Regions from separate parts of the Pseudoalteromonas sp. ABV4_021 genome, predicted to be linked through region 3. Evidence: predicted binding sites of a transcription regulator. Region 3 holds the regulator's gene; each other region holds the start of a gene.
What was found. Region 3 encodes FliA, which starts transcription of late flagellar genes. Its sites were predicted from a motif close to CTAAAGNTNNNNNNNNNNNNGCCGATA; they were not measured.
Positions count from the first base shown of each region.

Region 1: the regulator FliA is predicted to act here: its motif matches at 4,770-4,796, upstream of flgM (flagellar biosynthesis anti-sigma factor FlgM).
Region 2: the regulator FliA is predicted to act here: its motif matches at 4,328-4,354, upstream of ACXAFE_RS03795 (flagellin N-terminal helical domain-containing protein).

Region 1 is NZ_JBSWVB010000001.1:790,742-798,266, forward strand. It holds gene ACXAFE_RS03680 (SdrD B-like domain-containing protein) at 1-386, shown strand, start outside; gene ACXAFE_RS03685 (hypothetical protein) at 461-934, shown strand; gene ACXAFE_RS03690 (FlgO family outer membrane protein) at 960-1,628, opposite strand; tRNA gene ACXAFE_RS03695 (tRNA-Arg) at 1,964-2,040, shown strand; gene ACXAFE_RS03700 (flagellar assembly protein T N-terminal domain-containing protein) at 2,242-3,390, opposite strand; gene ACXAFE_RS03705 (LPP20 family lipoprotein) at 3,502-3,969, shown strand; gene flgN (flagellar export chaperone FlgN) at 3,998-4,411, opposite strand; gene flgM (flagellar biosynthesis anti-sigma factor FlgM) at 4,415-4,735, opposite strand; gene flgA (flagellar basal body P-ring formation chaperone FlgA) at 4,867-5,583, opposite strand; gene ACXAFE_RS03725 (chemotaxis protein CheV) at 5,724-6,656, shown strand; gene ACXAFE_RS03730 (CheR family methyltransferase) at 6,674-7,498, shown strand.
Region 2 is NZ_JBSWVB010000001.1:805,827-813,351, forward strand. It holds gene flgJ (flagellar assembly peptidoglycan hydrolase FlgJ) at 1-36, shown strand, start outside; gene ACXAFE_RS03780 (FlgK family flagellar hook-associated protein) at 36-2,045, shown strand; gene flgL (flagellar hook-associated protein FlgL) at 2,051-3,286, shown strand; gene ACXAFE_RS03790 (flagellin N-terminal helical domain-containing protein) at 3,454-4,275, shown strand; gene ACXAFE_RS03795 (flagellin N-terminal helical domain-containing protein) at 4,412-5,230, shown strand; gene ACXAFE_RS03800 (flagellin N-terminal helical domain-containing protein) at 5,439-6,254, shown strand; gene ACXAFE_RS03805 (flagellin N-terminal helical domain-containing protein) at 6,586-7,404, shown strand.
Region 3 is NZ_JBSWVB010000001.1:969,161-976,685, forward strand. It holds gene flhA (flagellar biosynthesis protein FlhA) at 1-1,111, shown strand, start outside; gene flhF (flagellar biosynthesis protein FlhF) at 1,133-2,515, shown strand; gene ACXAFE_RS04590 (MinD/ParA family ATP-binding protein) at 2,508-3,365, shown strand; gene ACXAFE_RS04595 (RNA polymerase sigma factor FliA) at 3,374-4,090, shown strand; gene cheY (chemotaxis response regulator CheY) at 4,141-4,524, shown strand; gene ACXAFE_RS04605 (protein phosphatase CheZ) at 4,541-5,314, shown strand; gene ACXAFE_RS04610 (chemotaxis protein CheA) at 5,329-7,525, shown strand, end outside.

The sequences.
Region 1 (7,525 bases), 180 kb from region 3:
ACCAGCCTAACCCTAGCAAAAGTGAGAATATTGTCGAGGTTGCTTCGATTATAAAAGAGCCTGTATTACTTGAGAAAATCGCGGCACCTATTCATTTGGCAAGCGAGAAAGTTACTGTATATACAGTTCAGTATGGTGCATTTAGCCAACAGAGTTCTGCGTTTATTTATTTGAAAAGCTTATCTTTACCACGTGAGTTAGAACAGCAAGCGGACGTTGTATATCATGCTCAGAGCAAATTAAATCGACTCGTGATAGGTAAATTTTACAATCGTTCAGATGCAGACCGTTTAGCCAAAAAGCTTTATGAAGTCACTGATAAAAAGGGATTGATAAAGCGTTTTGAAGCGACTGAAATAAAGTCTTTAGAGAAGGGCTTACTTTAAACTAATTAAAACAAAGTAGTGAGCTTGCTATTAACTCACGTATTTAAGTTTTGATATAGATGTACGAGATTAGAATGAGAAAGTTAAATTTATTCATTATTTGCGTTTTACTATTTAGTACGAAACTTCATGCCAGCATGAAAGTACTAGAGATGAATCCTCCGCGCTTTAATAAATTAATGCCCGTTTATGGTACATGTGAGTTAGATGTAGTCACAAAACAATTAACAAATCATACAGGCAAATTATGTACAGCTGCTCTTGGACAACCAGGCTATTACATTCTAGTTGCTGAGAAAAACACCCTTGTAAGAATAACGATTAATAAAAAAGAATCGCCCCATAGCGGTTTTGATTATTCACCAAAAGGGATTATTAAAAATGACCTCAATGAGGAGGTCGTATTTTCCCATGGCACGGTTACCATTATTAATAGTGGTAACTCAGGGGATATTCATATTTATGTTGGTGGCGAAGTGGTAGCGCAAAGCCGTTTGTCTGGTGCAACCAAATACAATGTGGAATTTGATATTGATTTTGAAACGTAAAAGAGTTGCCGTAGCAACTCTTTTATTAAAGGATACTATTCAATACTCTATCTGGAATTAGTTGTTGTGCTGAAGCAACAATTACATTTGTTTTAAGGCCAACAATTCTTGCATTGATGATTGTACCATGAGGATGAGCTATCATCGTACCAGATAGTACATACCCTATTTTTTGCTGCTTTTTGATATCGCTCCCATTACGTGAAAACACAAAGTCCCCATTTGAAGTCATGCTAATTTCGCCGGTGATCTTGTGGTCAATCATTGGGTAGCCGACTTTTTGTAATTCAGATATAAATGCTTCGGCTAATTGATTGCCAAGAGGGTTAGTTTTATTAAGGGTTGAATCTAATTGTACAAATGAAGCGGCTGCTATCGGCGATAGTAACTCTTCTTGTTTTAAATTAAGTTGCATCGAAATAACCATCTGTTCGACATATTCACTTAGCAATTTAAAATTCACGTAACTTGTTGGCGGCGCTGAATAGGGTGTTTCTTGCTTATCTATTCTTAACTCTTGTTGCTGTTTTGAGGTTTTAATGGGAGCAGCTTGTTTTTGTGGTAATGAGCCACATCTGTGATAAATACCAACGTCATCTAAACACAGTCGAACAGCATTATCAGTATAAACTGATTGGCAACTTGCAAGAGCACACAATGCAGAAATTAGTGGTAACTTTGCTTTTAAACTCATAATAAACCCTTTACCAAACAGAGTTTGAATTAATAGACTTATTCGTTCTGTTTGTGATAATAAACTTAGGTAAAACGGACGCCAGGCCTAATTAACAATGCACCGCATTATGAATAAAGCGCTATGGTAACGTTTATTAGTAATTAAGCAATATTTGCGCCACTAATCCAATTTAATTGTGGCTACGTTTAGGTTTTTTATATCGCTAAACTGGTTCGATACTTAGGCGTTTATTTTGTAAAGCACGAACGTAAGTTTTTATCGTAACACTTTCATTAATTGTTTGATTATAGTGATATTTTAATCTGTGGTCGTTTTTGATACTATCAAAAAACGTTCTCGTAGCTCAGTTGGATAGAGCATTCGCCTCCTAAGTGAAGGGTCGCAGGTTCGACTCCTGCCGGGAACGCCATAAACGCTTATTAAGTTTTAACCCGTCCTTTTTAATTGTTATTTGAACGGCATCAAGCGGTTGTTTAAATCGAGCTATCTTTTATTGTTATGTAGCAGCGTGATTAACGTATTTCTTGAAGGTTACGTGTTTACTCCGAGTTATTTTACAATAGAACAGGTTATTAAAACTAAATGCTAAGCTTCTCTTGGTTCTAGCCCCTTAGAAGCTTGCCAAAGTAACCAAATCACCAATTTGTACGTTTGCGAGTAGTTTGTCGCCTATCACTTGAGCAATAGCGGTGTTTTGATTTACCTGAGTCACTCTCAACTGGTAATCAGTATTAATAATAAGCTGCTTTTGATTAAATCCTTTGCGCAGTGCTACTTGCAACTTTTGTCCTTTCACTAGGTTATTCTCAGCGCCAAGGCTAATGATCACGGTATCGTGATCGACGCTTAAAATACGTGCTTGCGCTGGAATACAAGCGAGATAGCTTGCTAAATCTTGGCCAAGCTTTAAGTTGATATCTGATATTGCTTGTCCATAAGGCATGGTCCAAAACTTTTCACTGTTCACATCGATACGTGCTGTTTTTTTGGTTTGCCAGGTGGCAAATGTATCGTAGTGTGTTTGTTTTAACAGTTCGCCGGTTAAGCCATTGTATAGCGCCGTATTAATCGAGAAAAAACGTTCATAAGCTTTATTTTGCCAAAATGCTAACGATGAACTCTGTTGCTCACCAAGCGATAGGTCTTCTATTTGCGATATCCAGACAAACTGACTGTTATTTTGGTCGGCAATTTGTTGAATAAGGGCACTTGAGTTGGCATCAAAATGCGCGGTAAACAGGTTTTTGGTATTAAGCTTACGGTTGATATCGGTTTTTGTGTTGAATAAATGGGCAAATTGATACAAGTGCTTTGCGAGCTTTTCGCTGTATGCTTTTGGTAATTCAAAAATTTGACCATAAGTTGCATGGCTCGGGGTTTTAAAACCGGTTCTTGTTAGAGCCACATTCTTTTTAATCGATGAATTTTGGCAAGTTTCACTGTTATCTAAAATATCAAGCCTAAGTGTAATTGAGAGCGTGTTGTCTGATTGAATTTCATCAATTACTTCAATCTGATCGATTGCACCATGGGAGTAAACTTGGGTACTTGGTGTTTGCCAGATGCCATTAACCACTTGCTGCAGACTAGTCACTTGCGCACCTGAAAAAAGTAGAGCTTGCTGAATAGCGTTTTCGGTTGCCATCATTCGAGCTTGCTCAACATTACCATTGCGTATTTTGGCTTGGCCGGTTGATTCATACCAAATTGCATGAGACGAAAAGCTCACAATAAAAAGAAGTAATACTAGGTGTCGCATAGCGCAGCTCTCAATTTAAACCTTACTCTGTATATTCAATTTCTGTACCAAACTATACAGTGGCGCGAAAATTGCTAAATCAAATGTAATATGCATTTGTATGGTGGCAACATGTTGAAATCAATTTTCAAAACATCAACTCTGGTAACGAGCTTGTATTTATTAGGTGGCTGTAGCCAACTGTTTGATAAACATATTGAATATGAATACCAAACACCAGATAACTACCCCGTGTTGTATGCGGTAGGGTATGCACCGATCAGTTTGCAACCCGGTACAACAACCGAGCAAAAATCGATTATGGCAATGAAGGCATCAAAGCTTGAGGCTTATCGTGAGCTCGCGGAACAAGTCTACGGACAAAAAGTTGACGCGCAAACGAGCGTTAAAGGTCTGATCGCCAGTAATGATACTTTGAAAGTACGTGTGCAAGGTGTTGTACGTGGTGCGAAAGTGACCAAAAGCTACGCTGTGGGTGATACGTATGCGACAGAAGTTGAGCTAGATATGAAATTGGTACATGACTTATATATTGGTCAAACAAAACCAAGAAATGTAAAAAAAGTAACCTACTACTAGCAGGTTACTTTTTATTAGTAAATTCAGATTACGCTTTTAGCCCGCGAGCAATCGGGTTAGGTAGAGAGAAAGATTTGCCCGTTTTGTCGTATCCGGTATGACTTTTACCAAATAAGATATTCTTCAACTTTTGTGAAGCAATCTGGCTTTGATTTGCTGCTACTTGATTCACGTCATTCTGCTTTTTGCAGTCAGCTAATACCTGATTAATTTGGCTGATTGTCGGCTGATATTCAGCTTTATCAATACCGTTTTGGTCGATTAATTTGGCAATGTGTTGGTCACGTTGCTGAATTGACTGCAACGATGCAACTTTGCTTTCAACAACAGATATCAAAGATTCATGATCACGCGCAACTATAGCTTCTAATTCCTGCTTTAGGATGTCAGCCATAGTGTTCAACTCATCAAGTTGTTGCGCTAATATCTGTTCTAGATTCATAAACTATCGACCGAAAAGTTTAAATTCAAGCTTATTGATATTTTCAGCAAGCTTCTCTGCATCAATTTTGTATTCGCCGTTAGCGATCGCTTTTTTCAGCTCGTTTACTTTTTTCTCATCAATACCTGATGATTGCTCCGCTTTTTCATTTAGCTTTTTAAGCTGTTGAGCTTGCGGTGTAATGCTCACTGAGTCGCTAGTTGCTTTTGCCGTAGCAGTATTCACTTGCACTTGTTTATTAGCAGTTTCAGACGCTTGCTGCTTAGAGCTTTCAAGCCTGACGTTTGCTTGGCTGTTTGAGCCTTGATTTATTTGATTAACCATGACAGTTCTCTCTACTAAGATTTCACATCTTATGTATCGGCATCTCGGGTACAACCTTTAATAAAAAATGCACTATTTTTATTAAATTTGTAACCTCTTATTTAACCTGAAATTTCTACTAGAGTACAGCGCTAAATTGTGACTTTTACCAGCTCAGTGTTTAAAACTCTTGCCTGAATTTTCTTTTTAGATTTTACATTGCGAATACTAATGTTGTCGCCTATGCGGCCATCTTCAAGCGCTTCACCTTGCGTTTTAATTGTCATGCCTTTAAAGCTTGCCAAAATAGTAATTTTATCGCCTTTACAAATAGTACAAATATAATTGTAGTTGATAGTTTGTCCCGCACGAACATTTCGTTTACTGCGGCTACCTATTAAGTTAGTACTCGATTTAAATTGATTCGAACGCGTTAAGTGTTTTGCAACTTGCTTGCTGGTTAAATGTTGTGCGGTAATTCGTTGCCCTTTACTGATCCCTTTTGCTGCCGTAATCACTTCAACGAGTTCCAATTGCTTCACATGCACAAAAACTTGCCAATTATTTTGATCTAAACACTTAATTTTTATAGTAGATTGCCGATTAGTATTGATAGGGTTTGCGGCACTTACTTGCAACTCGCGCTGACATGTTCGTGTTTTGATACGAGTATCGAGCGGTAATGCCGTAATCGACAACTGCGAATTCGGGTGTCGATTAGGGTTGGGCTGTTTGTTATCGGCAACATAATCTATTGCGATTTGCTGCAATTCTAACTTACTGTAAACCTTTGCTTTGAGTGAAGTCATAGCAAGCGCAGCAATTTGTATTAAAATAAAGAAATAAAGATTTTTTTTAAACAAACTCATAATGTTTCGACTATGCTTTATGGGTAAAACAAGGTATAACTAGCGAGTGTCAAAATTATGGCACATCAAAGTTATACGGTAGTACAATAACAAAGAAGCAAGAAGTATTCCTTTTCATTGCTTCAAGTTAGGAGATTGAAATGGCAGGCATTTTAGATTCGGTTAATCAGCGAACGCAACTCGTAGGTCAAAATAGGCTAGAGTTGTTGCTGTTTAAGTTAAAAGGCAGGCAGCGGTTCGGAATTAACGTGTTCAAAGTACGTGAGGTTTTACAGTGTCCTAACTTAACGGCAATGCCAAAATCTAATCATTATGTTAAAGGTGTGGCGCATATACGTGGGCAAACAATTTCGGTTATCGATCTTTCGTTAGCTATTGGTGGTCCAGGGATCCAAGATACAAAAGATTGTTTTATTATCATTACTGAATATAACCGTTCAGTGCAGGGCTTTTTAGTCGACTCGGTTGAGCGTATCGTTAATATCAACTGGGAATCAATTATGCCACCCCCGTCAGGTTCGGGGCGTTATTCGTATTTAACTGCAGTAACTGAAATCGAAAAGGAACTCGTTGAAATACTGGATGTAGAAAAGATACTGAATGAAATTTGTCCAGTGAACACCGAAGTGAGCGCTGATTTGGTTTCAGATGGTGAAATGCAAAAAGACCTTGGTGAACGTATTGTATTTATTGCCGATGATTCGACAGTTGCGAGAAACCAAGTGAAACGTGCGCTTGAGCCTTTAGGCGTGCAAACTGAGGTGGCAAAAAATGGACGCGAGGCGCTCGTTCGCCTGAAAGAAATTGCCGAGAAAGATTGCCAAAGTGTGGTTACTGAACGCGTGGCCCTACTTATTTCAGACGTAGAAATGCCTGAAATGGATGGATACACGTTAACAGCCGAACTAAAGGCTGATCCCAGAACAGCACCGCTTCATGTTATATTACATACATCACTCAGTGGTGTATTTAATCAGGCGATGGTTGAAAAAGTCGGAGCTGATGATTTTATTGCGAAGTTTAACCCAGACGAGTTAGCTACTGCGGTTAAAAAGTGGGTTCATGAAGATTAGACCAGCGAGTAATAAACTTGAACAAAAACTTAGATGATAAAGAATATCAGCAATTTAAAAGCTTTTTAGAGCAGCAATGTGGCATTGTGCTAGGTGACAATAAACAGTATCTAGTAAAGAGTCGCCTTGCACCTTTAATGGCAAGATTTGATGTCGACTCTTTATCTGAATTAGTGACTAAAACGCTTAGCCCGCGTGAACGTCAGTTAAGAGCTGCGGTTGTTGATGCAATGACAACTAATGAAACCTTGTGGTTTCGTGATACATACCCATTCGAATTACTCAAAAATAAACTTTTCCCTGAGCTTTCGGAGCTGCGTAGACCTATTAAAATTTGGTCAGCAGCAAGCTCGTCAGGGCAAGAGCCGTATTCGATTGCAATGAGTGCCGCCGAATTTAAGCAGTCAAAGCCAGGAGCACTAGCGGGCGTTAATATTGTTGGTACAGATATATCTAACACCATGTTAGATATCTGTAAAAATGCTGAATACGACTCGCTAGCGCTGGCTCGTGGCCTATCACCTGAAAGACGTCGCAAGTTTTTTAATGATTCAGATCACGGTATGGCAAAAGTGAACGATGATATAAAGCGGATGGTGAGCTTTCGCCACCTAAACTTGTTAGATTCGTATGCCCTTATGGGGAAATTTGAAATCATTTTTTGTCGTAATGTGCTGATTTATTTCTCACCGGAAGTTAAAGCAAAAATTATTAAACAATTTCACCAAGCCCTTAGTCCTAAAGGATATTTATTTCTAGGCGCGTCAGAATCTATGACCGGATTAAGCGAGGATTTTGAAATGATCCGCTGTAATCCCGGTATCATTTATCAAAAAAAATAATTAGTCAGTAGCTCTGGCTTACTATTT
Region 2 (7,525 bases), 160 kb from region 3:
AAAAGTTCGATAACAAGTTTAGGAGGCACTAACTAATGTCTTTTAATCTACTTAATATTGCAAACTCAGGTGTACGTGCAAGTTCAGAGTTACTGCAAACTACCAGTAAAAACATTACCAACGTCAATACCGAAGGTTATGTTCGAGAGCGCACAGAACATAGAACATTGTTCGATAATCAAGTTGGACTTGGGCAAACTTTCCGCTTAGTGAATAGTTTTGCACAAGAGCAGCTTAATCGCGATATTTCCAATGCGGCTTTTTACAACCAAATTGTTAGCGAGTCCGCGCGAGTAGATAGTCTATTTGCTGAAGAGTCTAATAGTCTCGGAACGAGCATCAACTCGTTGTTTGGCTCGTTACAAGATAGTTTAAACCAACCATCGTCTAATGTTAGCCGTTCCCTGTTTTTTAGTAATGCTCAAGGTTACATCGATCAGCTTAACCGATTATCGGGTATCGTTTTTGATCAAAAAACCATCGTTAACGATCAGCTCGAAATCTATGCGAATGAAGCTAATTCACTTATCACTAAGATTAGCGAGCTAAACTTATCAATTGCTTCGGGAACATCGGGGCCTGATGGCAGTGCTCTAAATAGCACTATCAATCAGCGTGATTTGGCAATTAAAGAGCTATCTGAATATATAGACATTGAAACACTTGATGGTCCAAATGGTGAAAAACTGGTGTTTATGGGCACGGGTGAAGCTGTTGTAATGGAAGATGGCGCGTTTAACTTATTTTCACTTTCTGGCGATCCTGATCCCAATTTTAAAGATTTAAAATTAGATGTGGATTCAGGCAAAGCCATTCCGCTTGAAGTCAATACCAGTGTACTAAAAGGAAAAATTGGTGGGCTACTAGCTTACCGTGAGGAAATACTGATTTCGTCACAAAACAAGTTAGGCCAATTGAGCCTAGCAATGGCGGATGCATTCAATCAGCAAAATAGGCTTGGATTAGACGGCGATGGCGAACTTGGTGGCGATTTATTTACCATTCCAACCGCTGGTGCTTATTCCTATGCAGCAAACACGGGTACGGCTCAAGTAAGTGGAACCATTGAACCGGGTAAAGGCAGTGAATTACCGCCAAATGATTTTTTAATTGAATATACAGCAGTGAACCAAATTACAGTTACTGCGCTTGATTCATATGGCGATCCAATTGGTACACCTATTGTTGCAGCTGTTGCTGCTGGGCAGGCTAATTCGGGCACAGCGGTAGGCGGAGAGCTTTTTGGTTTGCAAATTAATGTAGGAGCTGGCGCTGCACTTGGTGATAAATTTGAACTTAAACTTAACTCAGAGGCATCGACGAGCTTCGAGCTTGCAACCATGCGACCGGAAGATTTAGCGTTAGCTTCACCGATACGCACTAACAGCGACTTAGCCAACAGAGGGTCAGGTAATATAGCGTCAAGCACTGTTTCTGACACCACTGCACCAGGATTTAATCCAGGTCCACCGCCAGCTTTAGCCAACGGTACCATTACACTAACTAAAACGGCAAACCCTAATGAGTTTACAATTACAGATGGTGCACCACCCGTAACGAATACGGTTGTTTTAACACCGCCTTATGACAATGTTTTGGCACAAGCAGGTGCACCATACAATACCTATGGTTTTGATTTTAACCTTGAAGGTATAGCAGAAACGGGTGACTCATTTACTATTGAGTTTAATACTGATGGCTTTGACGATAGCCGAAACGGTCTTTTACTGGCAGATATTCAAAATCGAGAGTTAGTTAGGTCAAGTGCTATCGTAACCAATGGTGATAACCTCACTAAGATTAATGAAGCATACGGTAATATAGTGACTGATGTTGGTATGAAAACTGCGCAAGCTAAAACCAATCAAGTGGCATTTGATGCGTTAGCTAATCAATCTAATGCGTGGTATGAGTCGATTTCAGGTGTCAATTTAGACGAAGAAGCGGCTAATTTATTACGTTATCAACAATCTTATGCAGCAGCGGCAAAAATCTTAAGTACCGCAAGCACAGTATTTGACACAATTCTTAATGCAGCGAGGTAGTCGAGATGCGTTTATCGAATAATATTATGTATCAAAATAGCCTCGATAGTATTTTAAGTGGCCAAGAGAAACTTGTAGATTCTCAACTGAGAGTGAATACGCAGAAAAAAATACTAACAGCAGCGGATGATCCCGCAGCTATGGCACAAGCTAACTTGATTACGAAAAAATTAGAATTGAATGGCCAGTTTGACAAGAATATGAGTTTCTTGCGCGGGCGCTTAGAAGTAGAAGAAAATGCGCTTAAAAGTATGAATACGCAAATAGAGCGAGCACGCGAACTGTCTATTCAAGCTGGTAATGGTGCATATACTCACACCGATCGTGAGGGTATTAGTAAAGAATTAGCTGAAATTCAAAAAAGTTTACTTGATTTAATGAATACGCGCTCTGAAGATGGGCGTTTTATTTTCTCAGGTTTTCAAGATAGTAAAGCGACTTATTCTTACGATAGTGCTAGTCAAACCTATACATACAACGGCGATCAGGGTAACCACTCGATTCAAGTTGCTACTTCAACTTATATTCAAGCTACTGACAATGGCGCAGATTTGTTTGAAAAAACCAAAGCGCGGCTAAATGTTGCCAGTAATGCGATGACGATATTGCCGGGGGCAATTACCGCGGGCAGTGTGTATGTTAAGCAACAAGCTGAATTTGACCAATTTCACGCTAACTATTATGACCCGCTTACACCCGCAAATAATACTTTCAATGTAGTCGTTACGGCTGGCGCACCAGATCAGTACGAGATCAGACAAAATGGCTCGCCACTAGTACCTGCTGTCACAGGAGACTTTACCGGTGAGTCAATAGAATTTGCTGGCATGGAGATATCGCTGCAAGGTGCTGCGCCAGGGCAAGCTGATTTTACATTAGAACCTCCAACTAACAAGAACATTCTAAACACATTAGAAGAGCTTATTTCGGTACTTGAAAATCCTGCAAGTACGCAGGTTCAGTTACAAGAGACGCTTGCAGATTCAGTTGTTGAATTAGATAATGCGCAAGAGGCAATTACTTTCACCCGGGCAAGTATTGGGGGGAGATTAAATGCCGTTACAAGGAATGAAAATGCCAATTCTGGAGAGGAAATCGTAAACGTTGCCACTAAGGCAAGTTTGTTAGAGGCCGATATGGCTGAAGCAATCAGCGAATTAAAGAAAAATGAAACCGCGCTACAGGCCGCTCAAGCGACATTTGGCCGAGTTTCAGGATTAACTTTGTTTGATTACATATAAGTTGGCACGTTTAATGCTTTTAAGTTAGTGCGTCAAAGACGCAACTTAGTGCAAACGTTAAAGTTCGCTTTAACAAAGCACTTCCCGTCATGAGAGCCGGGAGTACTAACAGTAGCGCAAAGAAGGAGAGAGCTTTGCGCCACTGTATTCTAACTTAGGAGAAAAAAATGGCTTTATATGTAAATTCCAATATAACGTCACTTAATGCTCAAAGGCAGTTAGCGAACTCAACCAATGCATTAAGTACATCGTTCCAACGTTTATCATCAGGTCTTCGTGTTAATAGTGCAGCAGACGATGCGGCAGGTTTGCAAATAGGTACTCGTTTACAATCGCAAGTAAATGGTGCAAACCAAGGTGCACGTAACGCAAATGATGGTATTTCACTGTCGCAGACTGCAGAAGGTGCATTAGAAGAAACAACAAACATGCTACAGCGTATGCGTGTTTTATCAATTCAATCGGCAAATGGTTCAAATACAGATTCTGATCGTGAGGCACTGCAAAAAGAGTTTTCTGAATTACAATCTGAGATTGATCGCGTTGCAACTGATACAACATTTGGTGGTGTAAATATCTTAAATGGTACTTATGACACAGACTATCAAGTCGGTCCAGATGCCAATCAAACGATTCAAGTGAAAATTACCACTAATATGAATACAACAGGGCTTGCACTTTCTGATGATTCAATCAGTACTGCAGCTGGAGCTCAAACTGCAATCGCAGCGCTTGATGATGCGCTATCGACAGTTAATGCAGTGCGTGCAGATCTGGGTGCTAAACAAAACCGCTTTAGTTCAACTATTCGTAACTTAAAAAGTGTTGCTGAAAACGTTTCAGCGTCAAAATCTCGTATTATGGATACGGACTTTGCAGCAGAAAGTGCAGCATTGGCGCGTAATCAGGTTCTACAACAAGCATCAAGCTCAATGTTAGCGCAAGCTAACCAACAACCTCAAATCGCGTTGTCACTACTTCAGGGATAACCGTTCTAAAGCCCTTGATTTATCAGGGGCTATAAATTTTATTAAATTTTTTCTAAAGTCATCCCCCTTATTGTCGATATCTTAATCAAACGAGTTGTTTGGCGGTCAATACCGCAGATAGAAGAGGGCGAGAATCATGGCTTTATATGTAAATTCAAACATCACATCATTGAACGCACAGCGTCAATTATCGAATTCAACAAATGCGTTAAGCACGTCTTTTCAGCGTTTATCATCAGGTTTACGTGTTAACAGTGCAGCAGACGATGCGGCCGGTTTACAAATTGGCACACGTTTACAATCGCAAGTAAATGGTGCAAACCAAGGCGCACGTAACGCGAATGATGGTATTTCACTTGCGCAAACAGCAGAAGGCGCACTAGAAGAAACGTCAAACATGTTGCAACGTATGCGTGTTTTATCGATTCAATCGGCGAATGGTTCAAACACAGATTCAGACCGTGATGCACTACAAAAAGAGTTTGCTGAATTATCGGCAGAGATAGACCGTGTAGCAAGTGATACAACGTTTGGTGGTGTAAATATCTTAGATGGTACATATGATACAGACTATCAAGTAGGACCAGATGCGAACCAAACAATTCAGGTTAAAATCACGACTAATATGAACTCAACGGGTCTTGCACTTTCAGATGACTCAATTAGTACAGCAGCAGGTGCGCAAACAGCGATTACAGCACTAGATGATGCTTTATCAATCGTAAATGGTGTACGAGCTGACTTAGGTGCGAAGCAAAACCGTTTTAGTTCGACTATTCGTAACTTAAACAATGTTTCAGAAAACGTATCGGCGTCGAAATCACGCATAATGGATACAGACTTTGCGGCGGAGAGTGCAGGCCTTGCACGTAATCAGGTGCTACAACAGGCATCAAGCTCAATGTTAGCTCAGGCAAATCAACAACCACAAATCGCATTGTCGCTAATTGGTTAACACTCTTTCCTAGTTAATCAAGTTAGTACTCCCTCTCTCATAAAAAAGCGGCCTAATGGCCGCTTTTTACTTTTTGTTAAAAAGTTTAAAAAAAAGCTCAAGGGTTTTAGACGGGCGCCGATAACGAAGATGGGACAGAAAACTATCTGTAGCTTACTCTCTCTCTTGCTACTGATAGTTCCTATGTTAATTATTATTGGAGGCTCTCATGGCTTTAAGTGTTAACTCAAATATAATGTCTTTGAATTCTCAAAGACAACTCTCTCGTTCGAGTGAGGCATTATCAACATCATTCCAGCGTTTATCGTCTGGTTTACGTGTAAACAGTGCAGCAGATGATGCGGCAGGTTTACAAATTGGTACACGTTTAAACTCGCAAGTACAGGGTTTGAACCAAGGTGCACGTAATGCGAACGATGGTATTTCACTATCGCAAACAGCAGAAGGTGCGTTAGAAGAAACCTCAAATATGTTGCAACGTATGCGTGTATTGGCAATTCAATCAGCGAATGGTTCAAATACTGATTCGGATCGTGATGCACTGCAAAAAGAATTCACAGAGCTATCTGCTGAGATTGATCGTGTTGCAAGTGATACGAGCTTTGGTGGTGTAAATATTTTAGATGGTACGTACGACACAGACTTCCAAGTTGGTGCGGATGCAAACCAGACTATTACGTTAAAAGTAACGACAAATATGAACTCAACAGGACTTGCGCTTTCTGATGACTCTATCAGTACTGCTGCAGGCGCACAAACAGCTATAGGTGCACTAGATGATGCGTTGTCAACAGTGAACGGTGTACGTGCTGATCTTGGTGCGAAGCAAAACCGTTTTAGTTCGACTATTCGTAACTTAAACAACGTAGCAGAAAATGTAGCAGCATCTAAGTCACGTATCATGGATACAGACTTTGCAGCAGAAAGTGCGGCATTGGCGCGTAACCAAGTATTACAACAGGCTTCAAGCTCAATGTTAGCGCAGGCTAACCAGCAGCCGCAAATTGCGTTGTCATTGCTGTAATAAATAGTAATCGTAATGCTTTTTATAGATCACACTGAGTGGTGTGATCTATAAATATTTGACTGAATAATATCCCTCCCATATACCGTATTCATAGAGCCCAAACTAAACAATTACACCTCTAAACTAGAATAATCAGAACGAATCATGCTTCAAAATTAAAAGCATTTTGTGATTAATTTATTAAAGTAACTCTTTGTTTATTTGTTGGTTATTTTTCTTCTAGTGGCTTACTTGTAAAAATTGATTAAAGAATCTTTTTGACGTGTCGATATCTTAATCAAACGAGTTGTTTGGCGGTAAATACCGCAGATAGAAGAGGGCGAGAATCATGGCTTTATATGTAAATTCAAACATCACATCATTGAACGCACAGCGTCAATTATCAAATTCGACAAATGCGTTAAGCACGTCTTTTCAGCGTTTATCATCAGGTTTACGTGTTAACAGTGCAGCGGACGATGCAGCAGGTCTTCAAATTGGCACACGTTTACAATCGCAAGTAAATGGTGCAAATCAAGGCGCACGTAACGCGAATGATGGTATTTCACTAGCGCAAACAGCAGAAGGTGCACTAGAAGAAACGTCAAACATGTTGCAACGTATGCGTGTTTTATCGATTCAATCGGCGAATGGTTCAAACACAGACTCAGACCGAGATGCACTACAAAAAGAGTTTGCTGAATTATCGGCAGAGATAGACCGTGTAGCAAGTGATACAACGTTTGGTGGTGTAAACATCTTAAATGGTACTTACGATACAGACTATCAAGTAGGACCAGATGCTAACCAAACGATTCAGGTGAAAATTACCACCAACATGAACTCAACGGGTCTTGCACTTTCAGATGATTCAATTAGTACAGCAGCAGGTGCGCAAACAGCGATTACAGCACTAGATGATGCTTTATCAATCGTAAATGGTGTACGAGCTGACTTAGGTGCGAAGCAAAACCGTTTTAGTTCGACTATTCGTAACTTAAACAATGTTTCAGAAAACGTATCGGCGTCAAAATCACGTATCATGGATACGGACTTTGCGGCGGAGAGTGCAGGCCTTGCACGTAATCAGGTGCTACAACAGGCATCAAGCTCAATGTTAGCTCAGGCAAATCAACAGCCACAAATCGCATTATCCCTACTTGGTTAATACTCTCTCCTAATTAACTAAGTTAGTACTCCCTCTCTCATAAGAGTAGCAATATTGCTGCTCTTTTTTTTGTGTGATTTAAAAAAGTACAAAAAAATCACGTGTTTTTGCTAAAGAGTTT
Region 3 (7,525 bases):
AGAAGAAGAGTCCAAACAGGTTGCAAAAGGCGGTTCACCAGGCCAAGAGCAAGCGCAAATTGAGCAAAAAGAGTTGGGTTGGGATGATGTACAGCAAGTAGATGTAATAGGGTTAGAAGTTGGTTACCGTTTAATTCCACTTGTTGACCAAGCGCAAGGTGGTGAATTGCTGAGCCGTATTAAAGGGGTACGTAAAAAGTTATCTCAAGAGCTTGGCTTCCTAGTGCCGCCGGTTCATATTCGAGACAATTTAGAATTAGATCCGAACGAATACCGTATCACATTAATGGGTGTTTCAAGTGGTAACGGTGAATTAAAACACAATAACGAATTGGCGATTAACCCAGGCCAAGTATTTGGTGAAGTAAAAGGGGTTGCGACTAAAGACCCTGCATTTGGCTTAGATGCAGTTTGGATCGCACCAGAACAAAAAGATGAGGCGCAATCACTTGGTTATACCGTGGTTGATGCTGCAACCGTGGTTGCAACACATATTTCTCAGTTATTACACAATAACGCCGCCTTGTTATTGGGCCATGAAGAAGTACAAAACCTACTTGATATGTTAGCCAAGTCGCATCCGCGTCTAATTGAAGGCTTAGTACCCGATATTTTACCGCTCACTACAATTGTAAAAGTACTGCAAAACTTACTTAATGAAGGTGTGCCAATTCGTGATATGCGTTCGATTGTTCAAACCCTCGTTGAGTATGGCCCTCGTAGCCAAGACCCAGACGTACTAACAGCTGCAGTTAGAATTTCATTACGTCGGTTAATCGTTCAAGACGTTGCTGGCAATGCACCAGAAATCCCTGTCATAACATTGGCACCTGAGTTGGAACAGATGTTGCATCAGTCCCTTCAAAGTGCAGGTGACGAAGGTGCTGGCATTGAGCCAGGGCTCGCAGAAAGACTACAAAATTCTCTCGGCGATGCGCATCAAAACCAGGAAATGGCAGGTGAACCTTCAATACTGTTGACATCAGGTATGTTGCGCAGCGTGTTATCGCGATTTGTGAAACACAGCCTACCGGGTTTGCGCGTGATGTCATATCAGGAAGTACCTGAAGAAAAACAGATAAAAATTGTTTGCTCAGTCGGTCAACAGTGATAAGTAGAGACGAGGTGTCACATGAAAATTAAACGTTTTTTTGCAAAAGATATGCGCAGTGCATTGAATGAAGTAAAGCATGAGCTAGGTCCTGATGCGGTTATCATGTCAAATAAGCGCATGGCTGATGGTGTTGAAATTGTGGCAGCTGTTGATTATGAAAAGTCAGTGCCAGCTGCACCAGCAGCGCCTAAGTTAAGCGAAGAAAAGCCTCGTTTTAGTAATAATTTTGTTAAGCCAAAACCACAAACGGCGACCCCTGAAAAACAAGCAGCGGTAGCAGACAGTTTATCGGCATTACTTGAGCGTCAAGCGAAAAAATCACCTCAATTTGATAAAGCACCTGAGCCAAAGCAACCTCGTAATTGGTTTGATGACGATGATTCACTCACATCGACACAGCAAGATGCCCTAGATAGCTTTGCTAAGCCAAAGCAACAAGGCAGTTATGGCAACCAAGCTCAGTCGCTTGATGAAATGCAAGCCATGCGCGATGAAATGGCATCGATCAGACAGTTACTTGAGCACCAACTATCAGGCTTAATGAATGAAGATATGGCACGCCGTGACCCAACTCGTGCTCTTTTACTCGACCGTTTGAAAGGTATGGGCATCAGTGAAGCAGTAGCTGACCAGCTTGCGTGTTTTATTCCAGATGACGTAGCACCGCGTCAAGCATGGCAAGAAACGCTTAATATGCTGAGCAAACAGCTATACACTGCAAATAATGAGATTTTGCGTCGTGGTGGCGTATATGCGCTAGTTGGTCCTACTGGTGTAGGTAAAACCACTACAGTTGCAAAGCTAGCTGCACTTGGCGCACAAAAATTTGGCGCCAACAATATCGCGCTAATCACAACAGATACCTATCGTATTGGCGCATATGAGCAATTATCGACTTATGGTCGCATTATTGGCTGCCCGGTAAAGCAAGTTAAAAATGCAGAAGAACTCACTGAAATTCTTTATCATTTAAGAAATAAGCGTCTAGTATTAATTGATACAGCGGGAATGAGCCAACGAGATATACGTTTGACTGAGCAACTCAACACCTTAATGCGCAATAGCCGAGTAGATATTCGCAGTTACCTTGTGTTAAGTTCAACAGCACAGCTTGAAGTACAGCAAGAGGCGATAAAACAGTTCAAACAGGTACAGTTAAGTGGTTGTATCTTCACAAAACTTGATGAATGTCTAAGTTTAGGTGAAATTATCAGTGTAGCCATTCAAAATCGTCTGCCAATAGGCTATCTTACCAATGGGCAGCGTGTACCAGAGGACATTCGTGTGGCAAATGCGGAAAAATTGGTCAGCAAAGCTCAGCAGTTGTATGCAAAACGAACAAACGCGCAAGCAAGACGTGCATCAAGCATGGCGCATCAAGCAGTAGGAATGTATGATTAACCCAGAATTAGATCAAGCTAGTGGCCTGCGGAAAATGACAAACAATAACAAGGCTGTAAAAGTAATTGCGGTAACTGGAGGTAAAGGGGGAGTTGGTAAAACTAATGTCTCTCTAAACATGGCAATCGCCATGGCCCAGCAAGGCCAAAAAGTACTGGTCCTCGATGCCGATTTGGGTTTAGCAAACTGTGACGTAATGCTGGGTTTGCGCGTAGAACGTAATCTTTCTCACGTGCTTTCAGGTGAATGTGACCTTGAAGATATTTTAGTTGAAGGGCCGTACGGTATGAAAATCGTACCTGCGACATCTGGCTCTCAAAACATGGTGGAATTAACGCCTTCAGAACACGCTGGCCTTATTCGCGCTTTTGGCGAATTAGACTCACACTACGATGTATTAGTTGTTGACACCGCGGCCGGTATTTCAGATATGGTGCTTAGTTTTTCGCGCGCTTCACAAGATGTGCTTGTTGTTGTGTGTGATGAACCAACGTCAATAACCGATGCTTATGCACTGATTAAAGTGTTAAGTCGTGAGCACGGTGTATATAAATTTAAAATAGTTGCGAACATGGTACGCAGCTTAAAAGAAGGCCAAGAGCTTTTCGCAAAGTTATCAAAAGTAACTGACCGCTTTTTAGATGTATCGCTTGAGCTAGTCGCAACAGTTCCATTTGATGAAAATATTCGAAAAGCGATTCGTAAACAAAAAACCATTGTCGACGTATTTCCAAAATCGCCTGCAGCAATTGCGTTCAAAGCACTTGCGACTAAAGCGGCGAGCTGGCCAATTCCAAATCAGCCGTCAGGACACCTAGAGTTTTTCATTGAGAAACTGGTTAGTAATTAGGAACGCCTATGAAAAGAACCGCTGCCTATGCTAATCAAAATCAATTATCGCAACTTGTCGAACAGCATACGCCGTTGGTTAAACGCATTGCCTACCATATTTTAGCGCGTCTGCCGGCGAGCGTTATCGTCGAAGACCTCATTCAGGCGGGCATGATAGGACTAATTGAGGCTGCTAAGAACTTTGATGGCAGTAAAGGTGCGAGCTTTGAAACCTATGCGGGTATTCGTATTCGCGGTGCAATAATCGATGAAACGCGTAAAGGAGACTGGGTACCTCGCTCAGTACATAAAAACGCCCGTGAAGTCGCCGCGGTCATAAATCAGTTAGAATCATCACTCGGACGTGAACCAAAAGACAGTGAAGTAGCTGAAAAACTTGATATTACGTTAGATGAGTACCATCATATTCTAAGGGATATAAGCAATGGTAAAATTATCGGCATTGAAGATCTCGGTGTTGATGAAGATGTCATCGACGCAGGGCTCGGCAATAAAGAGCAAAATCCATTAGTTGATATTCAACAGGATAAATTTAATAAAGCGTTAGTAGAGGCAATACAAACTTTGCCAGAAAGAGAAGCGTTAGTGCTGTCACTTTACTACAATGATGAAATGAATTTAAAAGAAATTGGGCTGATTCTTGAAGTGAGTGAATCGAGAGTGAGCCAAATACATAGTCAGGCCATGGTGCGCCTTAAAGCAAAAGTCCATGACTGGATATAGAATAAAAGTAGTAAGTAAACAATTAGGTGCATACCTCACTGGAGGATATTTTGGATAAAAACATGAAAATTCTTGTAGTTGACGACTTTTCAACGATGAGAAGAATCATTAAAAACCTGTTAAGAGATCTTGGTTTCACAAACGTGCAAGAAGCAGACGACGGTAGCACTGCGCTACCAATGCTGCAAAACCAAGAGTTTGACTTTGTAGTTACGGATTGGAATATGCCAGGTATGCAAGGTATAGATTTGCTACGCGCGATTCGCGCGGATGACAGTCTAAAACACATACCGGTACTAATGGTAACTGCGGAAGCCAAAAAAGAGCAGATCATTGCTGCAGCGCAAGCAGGTGTAAACGGTTATATCGTTAAACCATTTACAGCAGCAACGCTTAAAACAAAGCTTGATAAAGTTTTTGAGCGTTTAGGCTAACGGGAAGGAGAGGTTTATGTCAGCAAGTGCTGCGCCTCAAATTACCTTAGAACAAGCTAAGCAGCTAGTTGCGTTTCTTGAAAACGATGAGCAACAACAAGCGCAAGAGCTGCTAAAGCAAGTTACGGCAATTGAGCAAGATGAATTATTTGGTGAGGTAGGCAAACTAACTCGTCAACTGCATGATTCATTGAAAAATTTTCAACTTGATACCACTTTATCGGCGTTAACAACTGAGTCTATTCCTGACGCAAAAGAACGTCTCAATTATGTTATGGAAATGACAGAGCAAGCTGCGAATACAACGATGGACGCCGTTGAAGCATCGCTGCCTATTGCCGATAACTTGCAAACAGGTCTCAACAATATTAAGCCCAAATGGGACAAATTAATGTCGCGAGATCTTAAAGTTGGTGAGTTTAAAGTGTTATGTCATGAGCTAAACGGCTTTATGGATGAAGCAAAAACAAATTCTGATAAATTAAATGCATTAATGACAGAAGTGCTCATGGCCCAGGGTTATCAGGACCTCACAGGTCAAGTTATTAGACGTGTAATCGAGCTTGTCCGCGAAGTCGAAGATAGCCTGATTCATATGTTAACCGTGTTTGGCACACCTGTAGAACATGATGAATCGCCTGAAACGACAATACAACAAGAACAACAAATGGTTGCTGATGGTGAATTAGACCAAGTAGCTGAAGGTCCAATTATAAATGCTGAATCACGTGAAGATGTGGTTTCAGGTCAAGATGAAGTAGACGATCTGCTGTCTAGTTTGGGCTTCTAATCGGAGAAAAATGCATGAGCTTTGATGTCGATGAAGATATTTTACAAGACTTTTTAGTCGAAGCCGGTGAAATCTTAGAGTTGCTCTCAGAACAGTTAGTTGAACTGGAAAATAATCCAGAAGATGCTGATTTACTGAATGCGATATTTAGAGGGTTTCATACCGTAAAAGGGGGCGCTGGCTTCTTGTCTATGACAGAGCTAGTTGATGCATGTCACGGCGCAGAAAATATTTTCGATGTTTTACGACAAGGCCAACGCAGAGTTACTCCTGAATTAATGGATGTGATTTTACAGGCGCTTGATACCATCAATGAAATGTTTGCTCACATTCAAAATCGCGCTCAGCCCGATCCTGCTGATCCGCAGCTATTGGCAGAACTACATAGACTTAGTCAGCCTGAAAGTGCAGATGAAGCACCTATAGCCGAAGCGCCAGCAGAAGAAATAGTCGAACCAGAAGTAGTCGAAGAAGACCCGTTCGGTGATGTTTTATTTGATGCTGATGCGCCAAGTGATGAAGTACAATCTTCTGGCGATAGCGTTGACGATATCACAGAAGAAGAATTTGAAAGCCTGTTAGATGAGTTACACGGCTCTGGTAATGGCCCAGCCTCTAATGCAGCGCCAGAAGCGAGTGAAAGTAGCGACTCTGATGAAATCACTGATGATGAATTTGAAAACTTACTAGACGAATTACATGGGGCTGGTTCATTTGGTGGCGCGTCTGAGACGAGTGCGCCAGAAAGTGCAGCTCCTGCGGCTTCATCGGGTGACGATGAAGACATTACCGAAGATGAGTTCGAAGCCCTACTTGATGAGCTTCATGGTAAGGGCAGTGCGCCAAGCACTGCTGAAAAATCATTTAATACTGATGCGGCAGCGGCAAAACCGGCAACGCCAACACCACCTCCTGCAGCTAAGCCAACGCCGGCAAAACCAAAAGCGCCAGAGCCAAAACCAGCAGCTGCTAAGCCTGCTGCGCCAAGTGCAGCCAAGCCAGCTGCAGCGCCAAGTAAAGCCCCAGCTAAACCGGCAGCCCCACCGGCTGAAACGACAGTGCGTGTTGACACCAAACGCCTTGACCAAATCATGAACATGGTCGGTGAACTGGTATTGGTTCGAAATCGACTTGTCAGCTTAGGTGCTAACGTTAGCAATGAAAGTATGGGTAAAGCCATTTCTAACTTAGATGTGGTGACCGCAGACTTACAAGGCGCGGTAATGAAAACCCGGATGCAGCCAATCAAAAAGGTATTTGGCCGTTTCCCCCGCGTTGTACGCGACTTAGCTCGCAGCTTGAAAAAAGAAATTAATTTACAGTTAGTTGGTGAAGAAACAGATTTAGATAAAAACCTTGTTGAGGCACTTGCAGATCCGCTAGTTCACCTTGTACGTAACTCGGTGGATCACGGTATTGAAATGCCAGATGATCGTGAAGCTTCAGGCAAACCACGCACCGGTACGGTGACGCTGTCAGCATCACAAGAAGGTGACCACATCTTACTTACCATTGAAGATGATGGTGCGGGTATGGACGCAGAAAAGCTGAAAAGTATAGCGATTGGTAAAGGTGTAATAGATGCCGACCAGGCAGCGCGACTGTCAAACAACGAAGCGTATAACTTAATCTTTGCGCCAGGTTTCTCTACCAAAGAAGAGATTTCTGATATTTCTGGTCGTGGCGTGGGTATGGACGTGGTTAAAACCAAAATTACCCAATTAAACGGTACAGTGAATATTGAATCAGAAAAAGGTAAAGGCACAGTACTTGAAATTAAAGTGCCACTGACGCTCGCTATTCTACCTACTTTAATGGTCGTAGTTGGTCAGCAAACGTTTGCATTACCACTTGCAGGTGTAAGCGAGATATTCCACTTAGATCTTACTAAAACAAATCTAGTTGATGGGCAGCTAACGATTATCGTACGTGATAAAGCGATTCCGTTGTTCTATCTAGAAAAATGGTTGTTACGAAACCCTCGCAGCGAACAAAAGCGTTCGCAGGGGCATGTTGTTATTGTGCAATTAGGTACGCAACAAATGGGCTTTGTGGTTGATTCCTTAATTGGTCAGGAAGAAGTAGTAATCAAGCCATTAGATGCTTTATTGCAAGGTACGCCGGGTATGGCGGGCGCAACAATTACATCAGATGGTGGCATTGCACTAATTTTAGATGTACCAAGCTTGTTAAAGCACTACGCAGGCCAAG